Regions from separate parts of the Pectobacterium atrosepticum genome, predicted to be linked through region 1. Evidence: predicted binding sites of a transcription regulator. Region 1 holds the regulator's gene; each other region holds the start of a gene.
What was found. Region 1 encodes PurR, which represses purine synthesis genes. Its sites were predicted from a motif close to CANGCAAACGTTTGCNTG; they were not measured.
Positions count from the first base shown of each region.

Region 2: purH (bifunctional phosphoribosylaminoimidazolecarboxamide formyltransferase/IMP cyclohydrolase) is a predicted target of PurR. The motif match lies at 4,571-4,588, and genes of this name have one in related genera.
Region 3: GZ59_RS03330 (NCS2 family permease) is a predicted target of PurR. The motif match lies at 2,569-2,586, and genes of this name have one in related genera.

Region 1 covers NZ_CP009125.1:2,921,956-2,928,091, reverse strand. Annotated here, with positions in the region: gene GZ59_RS12900 (MATE family efflux transporter) at 1-105, opposite strand, end outside; gene GZ59_RS12895 (riboflavin synthase) at 354-989, shown strand; gene cfa (cyclopropane fatty acyl phospholipid synthase) at 1,051-2,202, opposite strand; gene purR (HTH-type transcriptional repressor PurR) at 2,511-3,536, opposite strand; gene cydH (cytochrome bd-I oxidase subunit CydH) at 3,927-4,016, shown strand; gene GZ59_RS12880 (C40 family peptidase) at 4,110-4,961, opposite strand; gene GZ59_RS12875 (Grx4 family monothiol glutaredoxin) at 5,303-5,653, shown strand; gene rnt (ribonuclease T) at 5,765-6,136, opposite strand, start outside.
Region 2 covers NZ_CP009125.1:280,640-286,775, forward strand. Annotated here, with positions in the region: gene GZ59_RS01260 (YjaG family protein) at 1-298, shown strand, start outside; gene hupA (nucleoid-associated protein HU-alpha) at 503-775, shown strand; gene GZ59_RS01270 (DUF1481 domain-containing protein) at 780-1,466, shown strand; gene purD (phosphoribosylamine--glycine ligase) at 1,535-2,821, opposite strand; gene purH (bifunctional phosphoribosylaminoimidazolecarboxamide formyltransferase/IMP cyclohydrolase) at 2,839-4,428, opposite strand; rRNA gene GZ59_RS01285 (16S ribosomal RNA) at 5,035-6,136, shown strand, end outside.
Region 3 covers NZ_CP009125.1:733,978-740,113, forward strand. Annotated here, with positions in the region: gene GZ59_RS03315 (DUF1176 domain-containing protein) at 1-455, opposite strand, end outside; gene lpxP (kdo(2)-lipid IV(A) palmitoleoyltransferase) at 834-1,757, shown strand; gene GZ59_RS03325 (hypothetical protein) at 2,069-2,485, opposite strand; gene GZ59_RS03330 (NCS2 family permease) at 2,700-4,055, shown strand; gene GZ59_RS03335 (Na+/H+ antiporter) at 4,449-6,095, shown strand.

The DNA of each region.
Region 1 (6,136 bases):
CATGATGGTGTCAACCACACCCATCGACGTTTGGGACACTTGCGCAATAATGACAGGAACAGCAAGCGCCGATAATTTACGCGCTTCTGTCAGATACTGTTGCACGGATACCTTCCTTGAATGACTTAATTTTGCTAGCGGGATGAATAATCTGGATATGGAAAACGTCAAGAATAAAACGAGAGTGTTATTGTAACGACTTAATAAAAGTAAACCAGCTTGAAAGAGAATATATTCTTTTTGTTACGCTGCGGTTTCGGTAGCGTTTGACGCTCGGTATTCCGGTTTGGTTTTCCACAGAATATCGGGCACACTGCATACAGTCATTTCTTTGTTTTTAAGAGGCAAACTGCATGTTTACCGGTATTGTTCAGGGCACCGCGCCAGTGGTGTCGATTGAAGAAAAATCCAACTTTCGTACTCACGTTATTCAACTCCCACCCGACCTACTGCCAGGGCTTACGCCCGGTGCATCAGTGGCGCACAATGGCTGCTGCCTGACGGTAACGGCAATTGATGGCGATCGCGTCAGTTTTGATCTCATGAAAGAAACGCTGCGGCTAACAAATCTGGGCGATATTCATGAAGGTGATGTCGTGAATATTGAGCGAGCCGCGAAATTTGGCGATGAGATCGGCGGGCACGTCATGTCGGGACATATTATGTGTACGGCAGAAGTGGTCAAGATTCAGATTTCAGAAAACAATCATCAGATTTGGTTCCGCCTGGCAGATGAAGCGCTGATGAAATACGTGCTGCATAAAGGCTTCGTCGGGATTGATGGCATTAGTCTGACTGTTGGAGAAGTGACCCGCGGACGTTTCTGCGTGCATTTAATTCCAGAAACGTTGAACCGCACAACGCTGGGACAGAAACGACTGGGGAATCGCATCAATATTGAAATCGACCCGCAAACGCAGGCCGTGGTCGACACGGTAGAACGCGTGTTAGCCAGCAAGCAGGCGAACGAGCTCGTCAACGAAGAGTAATCCCTGCGTTGCCTCTTTTTGTAAACCGGATGAACAATATCATCCGGTTTTCTCGTTTCTCTCAGCGTGAAACGCGTAATCCACCATCAATCCCATTGATACTGAATACGATCTGCCAGAGCTGAAGCTCTCTGGCTCTGAACGTTCCTGCACACGCGTTCAGATAGTAGCTAAACATCCGACGAAAGCGGGCGGTATAGCGTGTAGAAAGCTGGGGCCACCCTTGCTGAAAGCGCGTATGCCACGCCATTAATGTGCGATCGTAATCGGCGCCGAAGTTGTGCCAGTCTTCCATTACCATGTAAGGCTCACTCGCCTGCGCGATATGCTGTATGGATGGAATGCAGCCGTTGGGGAATATGTATTTGTGAATCCAGGGATCAATGTGCGGGTTGGTCTTATTGGCACCGATAGTATGTAGCAGGAAGAGTCCATCGGGCTTAAGATTGCGTTTTGCCATGCGAAAGTAAGTGTCATAGTTACGCGGGCCGACGTGTTCAAACATGCCAACAGAGGCGATCCTATCGAATTGCTGGTTCAGATCGCGGTAGTCTTGTAGCGCAATGGTGACGTCAAGATCCTGACAGCGCTGTTGCGCCAGCATCTGCTGTTCTCTGGAAATGGTGATGCCGTAAACGGAGACACCGTAGCGCCGCGCCGCGAACTCAGCAAGCCCGCCCCAGCCGCAGCCGATATCCAGCAGCGTCATCCCTGATTTTAGCTGGAGTTTTTCGCAAATCATGGTGAGTTTGTTTTCCTGCGCCTGTTCCAGCGTGTGTGCCTGTTTCCAATAAGCGCAGGAATATTGCATGTAGGGATCCAGCATCAGGGTAAAGAGGTCATTACCTAAATCGTAATGTGCTTTGCCGACAACCTGAGCGCGTCTGCGGGACTGCAAATTAGTGACGCGGGAAATGGCGACTCGTGTAAGATCGTGCAGGCGGCGAGGTAACGTATTTCCTAGTCCTGCGCGCAGGACACGATGGAAAAACATATCCAGCCGTTCACACTCCCACCATCCGTCCATATAGCTTTCACCTAATCCCAGCGAACCTTCTCGCAAGACGCGTTTAAAAAAGCGGGGATGGGTAACGTGGATATCAAAAGGGCGAGTACCGTTGATCGTGATATCTGCGGTGGCCAACATGTCCTGCATTATGTGGAACCAAGGCGCGGTATCGTGATCCCATTCTTCTGCATAAGGTAATCCCATCATGTCTCCTTAACTTTTCACGTATAAAAGTATCGTAAAACACCTGGACAGCACTTACTGCAGCCGACGTATCGGCTGTCACCAGAGAAAAATGAAGAAGAAATTTGCACGTAAACAGGAGCTCATTGGCAAAAAACACGGACCTGCTTACTGACGTGCGGCTATCGCTATTTTGGTTTTATCAGTGAAACTGAAACGCAGGGTTCAGTTTAGAGTTGCTCCAGCCAATATACAAGAAAATTGGCTGAAGCAAGCAGAGAGGGAAAGCGGGCAGGAATAGAAAAACCGTCTGTATTGCGTCGTCGGGGTTAGCGGCGATAATCGCGGAACGGGCCGTCGGCAACCGAACGGCGTTCAATCAGCGTCGGGTGAACTTCAATGACGTGCGCATCTTCTCGCTTACTGGTAATGCGATCCAGCAGCATAGAAAATGCGGATTGGCCCAGGCGTTCTTTCGGCTGGTGGATGGTGGTCAGGGCTGGCGTAAAGAAGCGCGCGTGGCGCACGTTGTCATAGCCGATCACTGAAATATCCTGCGGTACGCGCAAACCCAGTTCGTCGGCTGCACAGATGGCACCCATCGCCATGATATCGCCACCGCAGAATACGGCCGTAGGTCGCTGTTTCTGCGCGAGAATCTGATGCATGGCTTTGTAGCCGGATTCCGGTTCGAAATCACCCTGAACAACCCATTCATTGCGCACGGTGATATCAGCTTCCTTCAACGCTTTTAAAAAGCCGAGATAGCGTCCGCTGCCCGTGTTGCGCTCTTGAATGCCGGGGATGGCACCGATATCCCGATGGCCGCGTTCAATTAGGTAGCGGCCCGCCATATAACCGCCTTCAAAGGCGTTATCGATAATCGTATCGGTGAAATCGTTGTGCATTTGTCCCCAATCCATAACGACCATTGGAATGCTGCGATAATCTTCCAGCATGCCCAATAGCTCCGGCGGGTATTCTGCGCACATCACCAACAGGCCATCGACGCGTTTTTGCGCCAACATAGAAAGATAGGCGCGCTGTTTGCCAATGTCATTATGAGAATTACACAGCACCAACGTGTAACCTTTGGCATAACAGCTGTTTTCGACAGCTTCAATGATCTCGGCGAAGTAGGGCGCTTCGCTGGATGTTGCCAGCAAGCCAATAGATTTAGTGTGATTAACTTTGAGGCTGCGAGCGACGGCGCTGGGCGAATAGTGCAATTCTTTGATTGCTGCCCTGACGGCTGCCTTGGTCTCTTCGGCGACGAAACGTGTTTTATTGATCACGTGCGATACGGTTGTGGTGGAAACGCCAGCACGTTTTGCCACATCTTTAATCGTTGCCATCTAAAAATGACTCCTGAACTTACCTGTTACAGACGTAAGTATATTGTTAATCGTTTGCCTACGTTTAAAGTTCTTCTTCTAAGCTAAAAAACAGGATTTCAGAAGGAGAATGCCGAATGTTATACCGAAGGGGTCTGGGTTGACGTTTTTCGACTGATACGCAGCGCTTTCATAAACAGCGGATTGTGTCCGATTTATCATGAAAGTGAAAGGGCTAATTTATACTATTAGTGATGCATTCGTCCGAGATTTTTCGCTAGAATTATGAAAGAATCGTAATAACCCTATTATTTGTAGTTTTAACCACCTGCGTGGGTTCTGCTGTGAATGGTGGTGTCTTTTTTTAGATGAAGTTTCAGATGAAACTTGTTCGCTAATAAGGAGTGGTTTATGGATACAAATCTGAAAATGTCTTTGCTGACAACCGTTGGTTCGTTGGCTGTGATCATCGCATTTAGCTTTATCGCGGTGCTGAATTAACCGATCGGTGCTTCCGCCGCTGGTTGGCATTCAGACACGTTTGTGGTGCATAAACGTGTCTGAATTATTTAGGGTATAACCGGTATAATCTGCTTAACGAATCGTCTGTGGCGTAACGACGCGACGCGCGCCAACGTAGTGCTCCTGCCAATAATCTTCACTCAACTTGCTGATACGAATATCTGAGCCTGTACGCGGCGACTGGATAAATTTCCCTTCTCCCAGATAAACCCCAACGTGATCGGCAGCGCCACGGTTATTGATGCGGAAGAAGACGAGATCGCCACTTTCCAGCTCGCTCTTTTTAATCGGCGCAGCATCACGCAGGTGGTACATTTCATTTGCGGTGCGCGGGATTTGTATCTTGACGACATCTTTATAGGCGTAATAAACCAGCCCGCTACAGTCAAATCCGGTAAAGGGAGATGAGCCGCCCCAGTGATAAGGTTTACCTATTTGGCTCATCAACTTATTCATTGCTGTTGTTTTGGCATGCTGATAGCGTTTTTTATGCGCCGCGCTGAGCGTCATTCCTTTTTCTGTAGGAGAAGGATTTTTATCCAACTTTCCTTTGAGGGCCGTCTTCTTTAACCCTGTTTTGACTCTGACCTGTGCAGTCGTCTGCTTTTCTTCTTCAGATTTCAGCTTTTTAAGGTTTTTCTTCACTAGCGCAGGAGTGCTGCTTTGCGTCCGTGACGGCTTTTTTTCTGTCGATTTGTTAGCTGTTCGGGGTTTGGTTTTATTGCTTACTGCGGTAGGTTCTGGTTTTTTGCTTTTGATCGGAGTCGGTGATTTAGCATTACCCTTTGTTTGACGGCTTTTCTTATTCGTTTCTTCAACGGCGCTTTTCTTCGGCGCCGAATGCGGGGTATGCGGCGCAGCCTGAACAAGGTTCAGGGATAGATTACTGAAAAATAATATAAAAAGAGTAATAAATAAGCGCATAATAAAAGTGACCGAACATAATCCTTAACTCGCTCAATCCCCACAGTATTCCTGAAAACGGCGTCATAAAAAAGTGGGCACGGTCGCTTTATTCATACAGAATAGTGAAAAAACGTTAATAGTTATTTTTTCGATTGATTTATCAGCACTTTCTGGCGTTGATTTCATCAATGATGCAAAGCGATAAGAGAAAATAACCCTACAAAAAATGGCGTTTTTTTGTAGCTAGTGGCATCGGTACAATATCATTGAGTCAATGTCGCTGTCGTAATACCTCTGACGGCGGCTCATGGCTAGCGTTTTGGACGTTAGCCATCCTATAGATTTAAGGAAGCAAGAAGATGACGACACCGACAATTGAAAAAATTCAGCGCCAAATTGCTGAAAACCCGATTCTGCTGTACATGAAAGGCTCCCCGAAATTGCCAAGCTGTGGTTTTTCCGCACAGACCGTTCAGGCATTGTCTTCATGTGGCGAACGCTTTGCTTATGTAGATATTTTACAGAACCCAGATATTCGAGCTGAGCTGCCAAAATATGCGAACTGGCCGACATTCCCACAGCTGTGGGTTGACGGCGAACTGGTTGGCGGCTGTGATATCGTGGTTGAAATGTTTCAGCGCGGTGAACTGCAGCAGTTGATCAAAGAAACGGCAGACAAATACAAAGCACAGCAGGCCGATCAAGAGTAATAGCTTTTATCAACATAATGACGATACGAAACGTCGTTATGCTGCGAGTGTTAATCTTTCCAGCGGGTGCCTTATGGCACCCGTTTTTTGATCTCGATCTTTCCCGTCGTCTCAGTCTTCGGCTGATGTGTCTTCCAGCGAACTTTCTTCCAGCGCAAGCGGCCATCCGCCCAGACGTTTCCAGCGGTTAACCAACTCACAGAACAATAATGCGGTCTGATTAGTGTCATACAGCGCGGAGTGCGCCTGACTGGAGTCAAACGCAATACCAGCGGTAATACAGGCTTTAGCAAGAACCGTTTGGCCTAAAACCAGCCCGCTGAGTGCTGCGGTATCGAAGGTAGCGAAAGGGTGAAACGGGTTACGCTTCAGGCTACAGCGCTCCGCTGCTGCTGCCATAAAGCTGTGATCGAACGTGGCATTATGCGCCACGATAATCGCACGGTTACAGCCTCGATCTTTGATCCCTTTACGCACGACTTT
Region 2 (6,136 bases), 2.4 Mb from region 1:
CGCGCTGGGCGAGCTGATTCATTCGCGTTTAAGCGGTGAAACGCTGGAACATACGATAGCTATCAGCGAAGCGTCTATCCGCACGGTTGCTATGTTGGAAATGACGCAGGCCGGTAAAGAAATGACCGACGATGAGCTAAAGGTTTTGCCTGCAATTGAAGAAGAATGGGATATCCAATGGGAGATTTTTCGCCTGTTGGCGGCCTGTGAAGAACGCGACATTGAGCTGATCAAAGGGCTCCGTTCCGATCTGCGCGAGGCCGGAAGTAGTAACATCGGGATAAATTTGCATCAATAACGCGATAAAACGTGATTTAAGGCCTGAAATGGCCTGTCTTAAGGCTTCACATTCGCACCCTGTCTGGTCTACATTTGGGGGGCGTAAAAAAAGTGGCTGTCGGTGCGTGTATGCAGGAGAGTGCTATTACACCCTAAAACGGGAAAGGGCATATCCGTCGCACTCGATGCTTAGCAAGCGATAAACACACTGTAAGGATAACTTATGAATAAGACTCAACTGATTGATGTAATTGCGGACAAAGCTGATCTGTCAAAAACACAGGCTAAAGCAGCTCTGGAATCAACTTTGGCGGCAATTACCGAGTCTCTGAAAGAAGGTGATGCAGTACAATTAGTTGGTTTTGGTACGTTTAAAGTCAACCATCGTAATGAGCGCACTGGCCGTAACCCACAAACCGGTAAAGAAATCAAAATTGCTGCTGCCAATGTGCCAGCGTTTGTTTCTGGCAAGGCTCTGAAAGACGCTGTTAAATAAGCCCATGCCGGTTAAAAGTTTAAGCAGAGGGGCGTTTTCGCCCCTTTTGCTTTTACGACGTTTGTGTGGCGCAGGCCTCGTACTTATTGCTGTCGTGGCCTGCAGTAGCCGCACTGCACCGCCGGACGTCTTCTCCAGCGGTTACGTTGCCGATCGTGGCATCGTGCGTTTGTGGCGTAAGGATGATGCGCAGGATACGACGGCACTGACCACCGTGTATAATCCGCTTCAGGGCAATGCTCTAGTGGTGACTCGCTATACGTTCCAACAGGATAAGCTACGCGAGATACAGCGTAATCAGCTCGGGACGCAAAAAGAAGATATGCGTTTGCGCTTTGCAGAGGATGGAACCGTCAGCTTTATGCAGCGGCAGCTTGCTGAAAGACGTGAGTCAGTTTCCGATGATGATGTCGCGCTCTATCAGTTTGATGCTAAACGTATGCTGGAATTGAGTGATGTTCTGCGTGCAGGAAAGGTGATGCTGAAGCAAGGGAAATGGCTGGAAGGGCAGGTTCAGTCTTGTGACGGTACGGTAGTTCGCCCTGATTTTGACAGAGACTCGCGCGAATGGATTGCGCAGCAAAAATCGCATGCAACGCGTCCCCTAAACGTAGCATGGCTGGAAGCACCTGAAGGAACGCAGCTATTGCTGGTGGTGGAAGATGACGTCTGCCAGTGGCAGCCTAAATAGCCATTAAAAAACCCGGATTTCTCCGGGCTTCAGTATTTATCAGATAATCGTTATCGGACCATCGTTTATCAGGCTTGCTCGCGCTCAATGGCACGGTAGCCGATGTCTTTGCGACAGAAGACCCCTTGCCACTGAATACCTGCTGCTATTTCATAAGCGCGTTGTTGTGCTTCAACCACGGTATTACCCAATGCAGTGACGCACAGTACTCGCCCGCCGTTGGTGACAACATTAATACCATTCAGCTTGGTGCCAGCATGGAAGACTTTGCCATCTTCGGCATCCTGCTGCGGTAAACCAGAAATAACATCACCCGTATTGTAGTCATCTGGGTAACCGCCTGCGGCCAATACCACGCCCAGAGACGGACGTTCATCCCAGACCGAATCTTTCTGATCCAGCGTGCCGTCACAGCCTGCCAGACACAGTTCCACCAGATCGGAGCGCAGGCGCAGCATAATTGGCTGTGTTTCTGGATCGCCAAAGCGACAGTTGAACTCGATCACTTTTGGCTGGCCATCGGCAGAAATCATCAGACCGGCATACAGGAAACCAACGTAGGTATTTCCCTCGGCGGCCATGCCGTTCACGGTCGGCCAAATCACCTGATCCATCACTCGCTGGTGGATTTCATCGGTCACGACTGGCGCTGGCGAATAAGCGCCCATACCACCGGTATTCGGGCCAGTATCTTTATCCCCTACGCGCTTATGATCCTGGCTGGTCGCCATCGGCAGCACGTTCTTGCCGTCCACCATCACGATGAAGCTCGCCTCTTCGCCATCAAGGAACTCTTCCACCACGATACGGTGTCCAGCATCCCCGAATGCATTACCTGCCAGCATATCCTGAATGGCGTTTTCCGCTTCCTGCAACGTCATCGCGACAATCACGCCCTTACCAGCGGCCAATCCGTCCGCCTTGATGACGATAGGCGCACCTTTACTGTGTACATAAGTCAGAGCAGGTTCCACTTCGGTGAAATTCTGGTATTCCGCTGACGGGATGTTATGGCGTGCCAGAAAATCTTTAGTAAAGGCTTTCGAGCCTTCTAGCTGTGCTGCTGCTTGTGACGGGCCAAAGATTTTTAGACCTGCACTCTGAAACGCATCCACAACACCGATAACTAACGGTGTTTCTGGGCCAACGATGGTTAAATCGATGTGGTTTTCCTGAGCAAAGGCGACTAACGCTGGAACATCGGTTGCGGAGATATCGACGTTGGTCAGCGCTGGTTCAAGTGCGGTACCTGCGTTTCCTGGAGCAACATAAACCTGTTTCGCCAACGGTGATTGTGCCGCTTTCCAGGCCAGCGCGTGTTCGCGTCCGCCATTACCAATTACTAAAATGTTCATTTCGGTCAGCTCCAGAATTAATGGCGGAAATGGCGCATGTCGGTAAAGATCATCGCAATGCCGTGTTCGTTGGCGGCAGCAATAACTTCATCATCACGAATAGACCCGCCCGGTTGGATCACGCAGCTAATGCCAACGGCTGCGGCAGCATCAATACCATCACGGAATGGGAAGAATGCATCAGAGGCCATGGCGGAACCTTTAACTTCCAGCCCTTCATCGGCCGCTTTGATTCCGGCGATTTTCGCGGAGTAAACGCGGCTCATCTGACCGGCACCTATTCCGATGGTCATGTTGTCGCGTGCGTACACAATTGCATTGGATTTAACGAATTTAGCCACTTTCCAGCAGAAGAGCGCATCGCGTAATTCCTGTTCGCTCGGCTGGCGTTCGGTCACGACACGCAGTTGAGACGTATCGACCATGCCCAAATCGCGATCCTGTACCAGTAAACCGCCGTTGACACGTTTGAAGTCCAGAGCCGGAACGCGTTGCTGCCAGCTACCACTGGTCAGGACGCGTACGTTTTGTTTGGCAGCAGTAACCTTTAACGCGGCATCACTGGCGGATGGCGCAATAATGACTTCGACAAACTGACGGCTGATGATGGCCTGTGCCGTTTCTTCATCCAGTTCGCGGTTGAAAGCGATAATGCCGCCGAATGCGGATGTTGGGTCGGTTTTATAGGCGCGATCGTAGGCATCAAGAATTGAGCCGCCAATTGCTACGCCGCACGGATTCGCGTGTTTAACGATAACGCAGGCTGGTTCGGCAAATTCCTTCACACATTCCAGCGCAGCATCGGTATCGGCGATGTTGTTATAAGACAGCGCTTTGCCTTGTAGCTGTGTAGAGGTGGCGACAGAGGCTTCGTGAATATTCTCTTCTATATAGAAGGCAGCTTGTTGATGACTGTTCTCGCCGTAGCGCATGTCCTGCTTTTTGATGTAGTTCAGGTTCAGCGTGCGGGGGAAGTGGCCAGATGGTTTATCGGTATCACCGTGGTAAGGCGGAACCAGTGCGCCAAAGTAGTTGGCAATCATGCTGTCGTAAGCGGCAGTATGCTCGAAGGCTTTAATGGCTAAATCGAAACGGGTTTCGTAGGTCAATGAACCTTCGTTAGCGTCGATTTCATTAATGATAGTGGTGTAGTCGCTGCTCTTGACCACGATTGCCACATCTTTATGGTTTTTGGCGGCGGAGCGTACCATCGTCGGGCCGCCGATATCGATGTTCTCAACCGCATCTTCTAATGTGCAGTTCTCACGGGCGACGGTCTGAGCGAACGGATACAGATTCACAACGACGATATCAATCGGTTTGATGTCGTGCTGCGTCATGATCGCATCATCTTGATCGCGTCGTCCCAGAATGCCGCCGTGTACTTTCGGGTGCAGAGTCTTTACACGCCCATCCATCATTTCTGGGAAACCGGTGTAGTCAGAGACTTCCGTCACGGCTAAGCCAGCATCGGCCAGCAAACGGGCGGTTCCACCTGTTGAAAGGAGCTCGACACCACGATGGGACAGAGCTTGAGCAAATTCGACAATACCTGCTTTGTCAGAAACGCTGAGCAGAGCGCGGCGAATTGGACGGCGTTGTTGCATGATGATGTTATCCCCTGGATTTGGGTAGTCAGTAAAGAACGGTATGTGAATATCGTCTTTGTCAGAGTAATAATTGCGGAATAAAGAGAAATATTCAGTTAGCGTTCGCAAAAATACGACGATTTTGAACGGGGTGAATTGTAGCGAAAACGTTTGCGTGATGCTCGTCAATTTTTGAGTAGAATGCTTTCTGTGGATAAGTTTGTGCAAAAATAGGTATAAGGTGGGGTTTTGCTGTGGAATGCAGCAAACAGTCATTTTTCTTTAAAATACCTATTGTCAGCGGGCGAGAAGTCCCTATAATGCGCATCCACTGACACGGCAACAGCGACTTACGAAGTTGGTGTGACAGAAAAGATTCAACGAAGGCAGTCAGTAATGACTTGACTTCACAGCGGAAAAGCATAATATATGCGGCCCGCGCCACGGAAGACGTGGCACTGCTCTTTAACAATATAATCAGACAATCTGTGTGGGCACTCACAAGACCGTATCTTAAACGATATAAAAAGTCTTGAAGAGTGAACAACAGTAAAATTCATTACGAATGAACAGTTACTAATTCTTTGAGCATCGCTGACGAGTTCAGCAAATCAAACAAATCTTAAATTGAAGAGTTTGATCATGGCTCAGATTGAACGCTGGCGGCAGGCCTAACACATGCAAGTCGAGCGGTAGCACAGAAGAGCTTGCTCTTTGGGTGACGAGCGGCGGACGGGTGAGTAATGTCTGGGAAACTGCCTGATGGAGGGGGATAACTACTGGAAACGGTAGCTAATACCGCATAACGTCTTCGGACCAAAGAGGGGGACCTTCGGGCCTCTTGCCATCAGATGTGCCCAGATGGGATTAGCTAGTAGGCGGGGTAATGGCCCACCTAGGCGACGATCCCTAGCTGGTCTGAGAGGATGACCAGCCACACTGGAACTGAGACACGGTCCAGACTCCTACGGGAGGCAGCAGTGGGGAATATTGCACAATGGGCGCAAGCCTGATGCAGCCATGCCGCGTGTGTGAAGAAGGCCTTCGGGTTGTAAAGCACTTTCAGCGGGGAGGAAGGCAGTAAGGTTAATAACCTTGCTGATTGACGTTACCCGCAGAAGAAGCACCGGCTAACTCCGTGCCAGCAGCCGCGGTAATACGGAGGGTGCAAGCGTTAATCGGAATGACTGGGCGTAAAGCGCACGCAGGCGGTCTGTTAAGTTGGATGTGAAATCCCCGGGCTTAACCTGGGAACTGCATTCAAAACTGACAGGCTAGAGTCTTGTAGAGGGGGGTAGAATTCCAGGTGTAGCGGTGAAATGCGTAGAGATCTGGAGGAATACCGGTGGCGAAGGCGGCCCCCTGGACAAAGACTGACGCTCAGGTGCGAAAGCGTGGGGAGCAAACAGGATTAGATACCCTGGTAGTCCACGCTGTAAACGATGTCGACTTGGAGGTTGTGCCCTTGAGGCGTGGCTTCCGGAGCTAACGCGTTAAGTCGACCGCCTGGGGAGTACGGCCGCAAGGTTAAAACTCAAATGAATTGACGGGGGCCCGCACAAGCGGTGGAGCATGTGGTTTAATTCGATGCAACGCGAAGAACCTTACCTACTCTTGACATCCAGAGAATTTGGCAGAGATGCCTTAGTGCCTTCGGGAACTCTGAGACAGGTGCTGCATGGCTGTCGTCAGCTCGTGTTGTGAAATGTTGGGTTAAGTCCCGCAA
Region 3 (6,136 bases), 2.2 Mb from region 1:
TCGGAAACCATGCCATCGTGCAGAAAAGCCACTTTCCCGCTCCCTTTCAACGCCTGTAATACGGCAGGGATTTGTGTCTCATTGAGCTGCCAGAGATTGTCTTCGGTCGAGGTAAGTGCGCCTTTATCCACACCATCAATCGCGAGTGTGAGCCGCGTACCTTTAGAAATCTCTTTGTCTACTTCAGCGAGTGTAACCTCAGCCGTTATTGGCGTATTTTGCCCAGCATGGCGCGTTATGAGCAGTGAAACGTCTTGAGTTTCGGTATCTTCTCCCATGCCTTTTTCTTCTGGCGAGTAACCAGCCGCCCGGCACGTTAGCGTGTTATCGCAGACGATTTCCCAGTCTTTATGAAAGAAAGTGCTATCGGAGAATGTTGTGGAAAATGCGAGCGTAGGAATGCTGGCGATGACAACACTTAATATATTGAATCGGTAAGGGAGCGGAAAGAACATATTTCATCAAGTCCTTGATTATGCAATGGCTTGTTATCTTCTATAACCTGATGTCGGGAAGCCAGTCGCGTTTAGTGGCGCAGGGTATTATGTTAGCTTCAGGTTGCCTCAGATTGCGAATATTTCTTATCCCACTACTCCTTTATTGAGCGTGAATCGGGTATAATATCGCTACCGTCAGCCGTTCATCGGCTGTGCAAAATCCCCTCGGTGTTATCAGCATGTTTATCCTGCTTTTTAACCTCATGCGCGATAACGGTCAGACGTAAGTTTTCCACACAACTGAAACGATCCCTATAAATAAGTGTCATGATAGATGTAGCGCGATGAGAACGACTCTTTATGCGGTACGCTGTTAATCACTTAAAGATGAGTATCATGAAGATTAAGCAAACATTTACCAGGGCATTACTCCATCCACGCTATTGGACGACTTGGTTCGGCCTCGGCGTGCTGTTTTTATTAGTCCAACTTCCTTATCCGTTGTTGATGAAAATCGGAAGCAGCGCAGGTCGTTTATCCCGTATCTTTCTTAAACGTCGGGTGTCGATTGCTCGGCGCAATCTTGAGCTGTGCTTCCCTACGATCTCTGATGACGAGCGGGAAGCTATGATCGACAGCAACTTTGCGTCGCTTGGAATGGCATTGGTCGAAACGGGCATGGCCTGGTTTTGGTCCGATCGTCGCGTGCGCCACTGGTTTGATGTTTCAGGGTTGGAGCATCTACAGCATGCTACCGCAAAAGGTCAGGGCGTGATGGTGATTGGTATTCACTTCATGTCACTGGAACTGGGCGGTAGGGCGATGGGACTATGTCAGCCGATGATGGCGATGTACCGTCCGCACAATAATAAAGCGATGGAAATGGTGCAAACCTGGGGGCGTTCACGTTCGAACAAAGCGATGATCGACCGTAAAGATCTGCGTGGCATGGTGCAAGCACTGAAGCGTGGTGAAGCGGTATGGTTCGCTCCCGATCAGGATTACGGCCCTAAAGGCAGCGTGTTTGCGCCGTTCTTTGCGGTGAAAAATGCGGCGACCACCAGCGGTACCTACACCATCAGTCGTCTGGCAAAACCCGCGATGATGACAACGGTGCTGATTCGTAAGCCTGATGCTTTGGGTTATCAACTGGTGATTCAGCCTGAATTACAGGATTATCCTTATCATGATGAACAAGCTGCGGCCTGCTACATTAATAAGGTGATTGAGAAAGAAATCATGCGTGCACCTGAACAATATCTCTGGCTGCATCGCCGCTTTAAAACTCGTCCGGCAGGCGAAGTGTCACTCTATGCCTGATGGGCGTAGTGAAGGATAATCGTGAGATAGCGCAAACACGTGTGACATCGGATGGCGCTTCGGTGCCATCACTGCATAGTGAGCAGAATCAGTTACGCATGGTGTAGAAAAAAGGTCTAGAAACAATAAAGGTGTACAAACAAAAATGGCTACCGGATGGCAGCCATTTTAGGGTGGTTAACGTACACGAGTACGATTAACGGAAGATAGCGTGGGGGTTAACACCGCGATAGGTTTTGCCCAACGCTTTTAATATTTGATTGATTTTGCGGACAACGCGCATCTTTTTTATCCCCACGATTCTTAAATAATTATTGGTTGAAAGTACCAAAGTTGATGTTGATGTTTTCAAACATAGCGATGATTTTGTTTAGCAGTTTCATGGTCATTTCCTCGTTGTTCGTTGATTTGTTTTCTGTGATGCTGCTCACGTTTTTAAGAATACTCGCACAGATACGGACGGTCAACTTTTTTGTGATGTGAATCACAAAAAAATGAACGAGCAGTTTGTGAGGAGTAAACCGCTGTTTTGATTTCCGTCTAAGAACCCTTTCTGCTTTTTCTTCATACTGGCGCGTTTTCAGCGGCTTGCCTGATTGAATGTTACCTGTACGAGTTGCGCATTTCCTTATCGGAAAGATGATGTGAGATAGGTAAATTGTCTCGATTAGCAGTTGAAATAAGCGCGGGGTAAGCGGGATAATCGTGCGCTTCGCATTGTCTGGCACCGTTTTATCCGGCTTGTTTAGTGCCGCCTGTTTTTATTCGACAATGTCTTGAGACAGTAACGTTTTCCGGTTCTGCATTCAGCGAGCTAATCGTTTGCGTGCGTGACCATACGGTTCATGGTGCGCCAGTGATGTTGGTGCGCTCGCGGGGCAAGGCTGCGGGAACCGTTCAGAATTGATCTTAAATAATAATGACATTTCAGGGGATACCACCATGTCAAACACCACCCGTCAGGCTGGCTCGCAAGGCTCGCTTGATGCTTTTTTCAAAATTACACAGCGCGGCAGCAACGTGCGTCAGGAAGTGTTAGCAGGCCTAACGACGTTCCTGGCCATGGTTTACTCGGTGATTGTGGTGCCGAGTATGCTGGGCAAGGCTGGCTTCCCGCCGACGGCCGTGTTCGTTGCGACCTGTCTGGTTGCGGGGCTGGGATCGCTGCTGATGGGGTTGTGGGCCAATCTGCCGATGGCGATTGGTTGTGCGATTTCTCTGACCGCATTCACCGCGTTCAGTCTGGTGCTGGGGCAGCAAATCAGTATTCCCGTGGCGCTGGGGGCAATCTTCCTGATGGGCGTGCTGTTTACCATCATTTCCGTCACGGGCATCCGTTCCTGGATCTTGCGTAACCTGCCGCTGGGCGTAGCGCACGGTACAGGGATTGGTATCGGTCTGTTCCTGCTGATTATTGCCGCCAACGGTGTAGGTCTGGTGGTAAAAAACCCGATTGACGGCCTGCCGGTTGCGCTGGGTAATTTCACTTCTTTCCCCGTTATTATGTCTCTGCTGGGGCTAGCGGCGACCATCGGTTTAGAGAAACGTCGCGTACCGGGCGGTATTTTGCTGGTTATCGTGGTGATCTCTATTCTGGGACTGATTTTTGATCCAAACGTAAAATATGCTGGCTTCTTTGCATTGCCGAGTCTAACGGCGGCTGACGGTTCGTCGCTGATCTTCAGTCTGGATATCATGGGTGCGTTGCAGCCGCTGGTTCTGCCAAGCGTGTTGGCACTGGTAATGACAGCGGTGTTTGATGCTACGGGTACGATTCGTGCGGTAGCCGGACAGGCGAATCTGCTGGATAAAGACGGGCAAATCATCAACGGTGGTAAAGCACTCACCGCAGACTCCGTGAGCAGCATTTTTTGCAGTCTGGTCGGGACGTCACCAGCGGCGGTCTACATCGAATCCGCAGCAGGTACGGCGGCTGGTGGTAAAACTGGCTTAACGGCAACGGTAGTCGGTGTGCTGTTCCTACTGCTGCTCTTTGTATCCCCGCTAGCGTATCTGGTTCCCGGCTATGCCACCGCGCCAGCGCTGATGTACGTTGGTCTGCTGATGCTGGGCAACGTCTCCAAACTGAACTTTGATGATTTCGTTGATGCGATGTCCGGTTTGGTATGTGCCGTATTCATCGTACTGACCTGTAACATCGTGACCGGCATCATGCTGGGCTTTGGTGCACTGGTACTCGGACGCATCTGCTCCGGCGAATGGCGTAAACTGAACATTGGTACAGTGATTATCGCTGTCGCGCTGGTAGCGTTCTACGCTGGCGGCTGGGCGCTGTAATCCCTTCCCGCAGACCTTCTGGCTCCGTCCAGAAGGTCTGTAATTCCCCGTTTTTCCTTCCTCTCTCATTACCTACGTCAAACGCGATTTTATGTGCCCTTTTATTGGCTTTGGGTTGATGTTACTTGTGTGATAATCAATAAAGTAATTATCCGTCATACTTCAAACCGCATGTGCGTTGGCTTTCCTCGCTCACCCCAGTCACTTACTGATGTAAGCTCCCGGGGATTCGCTGTGTCGCCGCCTTCTTGCAGCTTGAATTATTTAGGAGGAAACCTCTCTTCTTTACCCAGAAATCCATTTTCATACCGGACTAAATGCGTTAAATATGTAAGGGCAATTCACGCGCTCGCAGGCAGAGTTTTTTGATTTAGGAGTACGTCTAAGGAAAGCATGGAAATATTTTTTACGATTCTTATTTTGACCCTGGTTGTATCCCTTTCCGGGGTAGTTACGCGCATTTTACCTTTTCAAGTTCCTCTGCCTTTAATGCAAATCGCGCTGGGTGCCATCCTCGCCTGGCCCCAGTTCGGGTTGCACGTTGATTTCAATCCTGAACTGTTTATGGTGCTTTTCATTCCGCCGCTGCTGTTTGCCGACGGTTGGAAGACACCCACGCGTGAGTTCCTGAGACACGGTCGAGAGATTATCGGTCTGGCGCTGGTTCTGGTTCTGATTACCGTGGTTGGCATCGGCTATTTCATCTACTGGATGGTGCCAGGGATGCCGCTGATCGCCGCTTTTGCGCTGGCTGCTGTACTGTCGCCGACGGATGCTGTCGCGCTGTCTGGCATCGTAGGCGAAGGTCGTATTCCGAAAAAACTGATGGGCATTTTGCAGGGCGAAGCGTTGATGAACGATGCGTCCGGCCTGGTGTCGCTGAAGTTTGCTGTCGCTATTGCGATGGGCACGATGGTATTTACGGTTTCCGGTGCGACGCTGGAATTTGTTCAGGTCGCGCTGGGCGGGCTGCTGGCGGGCGTCGGTGTGACCTGGATATTCGGTAAATCGCTGCGCGTTATTAGCCGCTGGAGTGGTGATGATGCTGCAACGCAGATCGTACTGCTGCTGCTGCTGCCTTTTGCGTCGTATCTGATTGCTGAACACATCGGTGTGTCGGGCATTTTGGCTGCGGTAGCGGCGGGGATGACGATCGGCCAGTCGGGTGTGATTCGTAGCGCGCCACTCACGATGAGAATGCGTGCCAACGGCGTGTGGTCGATGTTGGAATTTGTGTTCAACGGCATGGTGTTCATCATGCTCGGCCTGCAATTGCCGGACATTCTGGAAACGTCGGTTACGCAGGCAGAGCTGGACCCAACGGTTGAAACCTGGATGCTGTTTACCGATATCGCGATCATCTATGGTGCCTTGCTGTTACTGCGTTTCAGCTGGCTATGGGTGATGAGAACATACAGTGTGCACATCCAAAAAAAGCGCCCTATGGTCTTCGCCGAATTTTCCACGCGTGAGCTGTGGATCGCTTCCTTTGCCGGCGTGCGAGGGGCGATTACGTTGGCGGGGGTGCTGTCTATTCCGCTGTTGCTGACTGACGGCACGGCGTTCCCATCACGCTATCAACTGGTGTTTATCGCCACGGGCGTCATTTTGTTTTCTCTGCTGTGTGGCGTACTGGCGCTACCGTTTCTGCTGCGCGGTGTGGTGGTGGCGGACAAAGCGGCGCATGCCAAAGAAATCCGCATGGCGCGGATGGCCGTGGCGGAAGTGGCGATCAAAAGCATGCACAAAATGGAGGAGCGTCTGGCAGCCGATCGAGAGGAAAACATTGATGAGCAGGTGCTGAAAGAAGTCAGCGCACGTGTCATCGGTAACCTACGTCGACGGCTAATCAATAAAGACGATCCTGAAAACGGTCTGTTGATTGAGAATCTGGAGCGGCGTTTTCGCCTGACTGCCCTGAATTCCGAGCGTGCAGAGCTGTATCACTTACGCGCCACGCAGCAGATCAGCAATGAAACGTTGCAAAAAATGCTGCGCGACCTCGATCTGATGGAAGCGCTCTTGATCGAAAATGAGTAAGACGCAGTGAGGCGCTCCCCGCTACCGCGTTGATTTCTTTC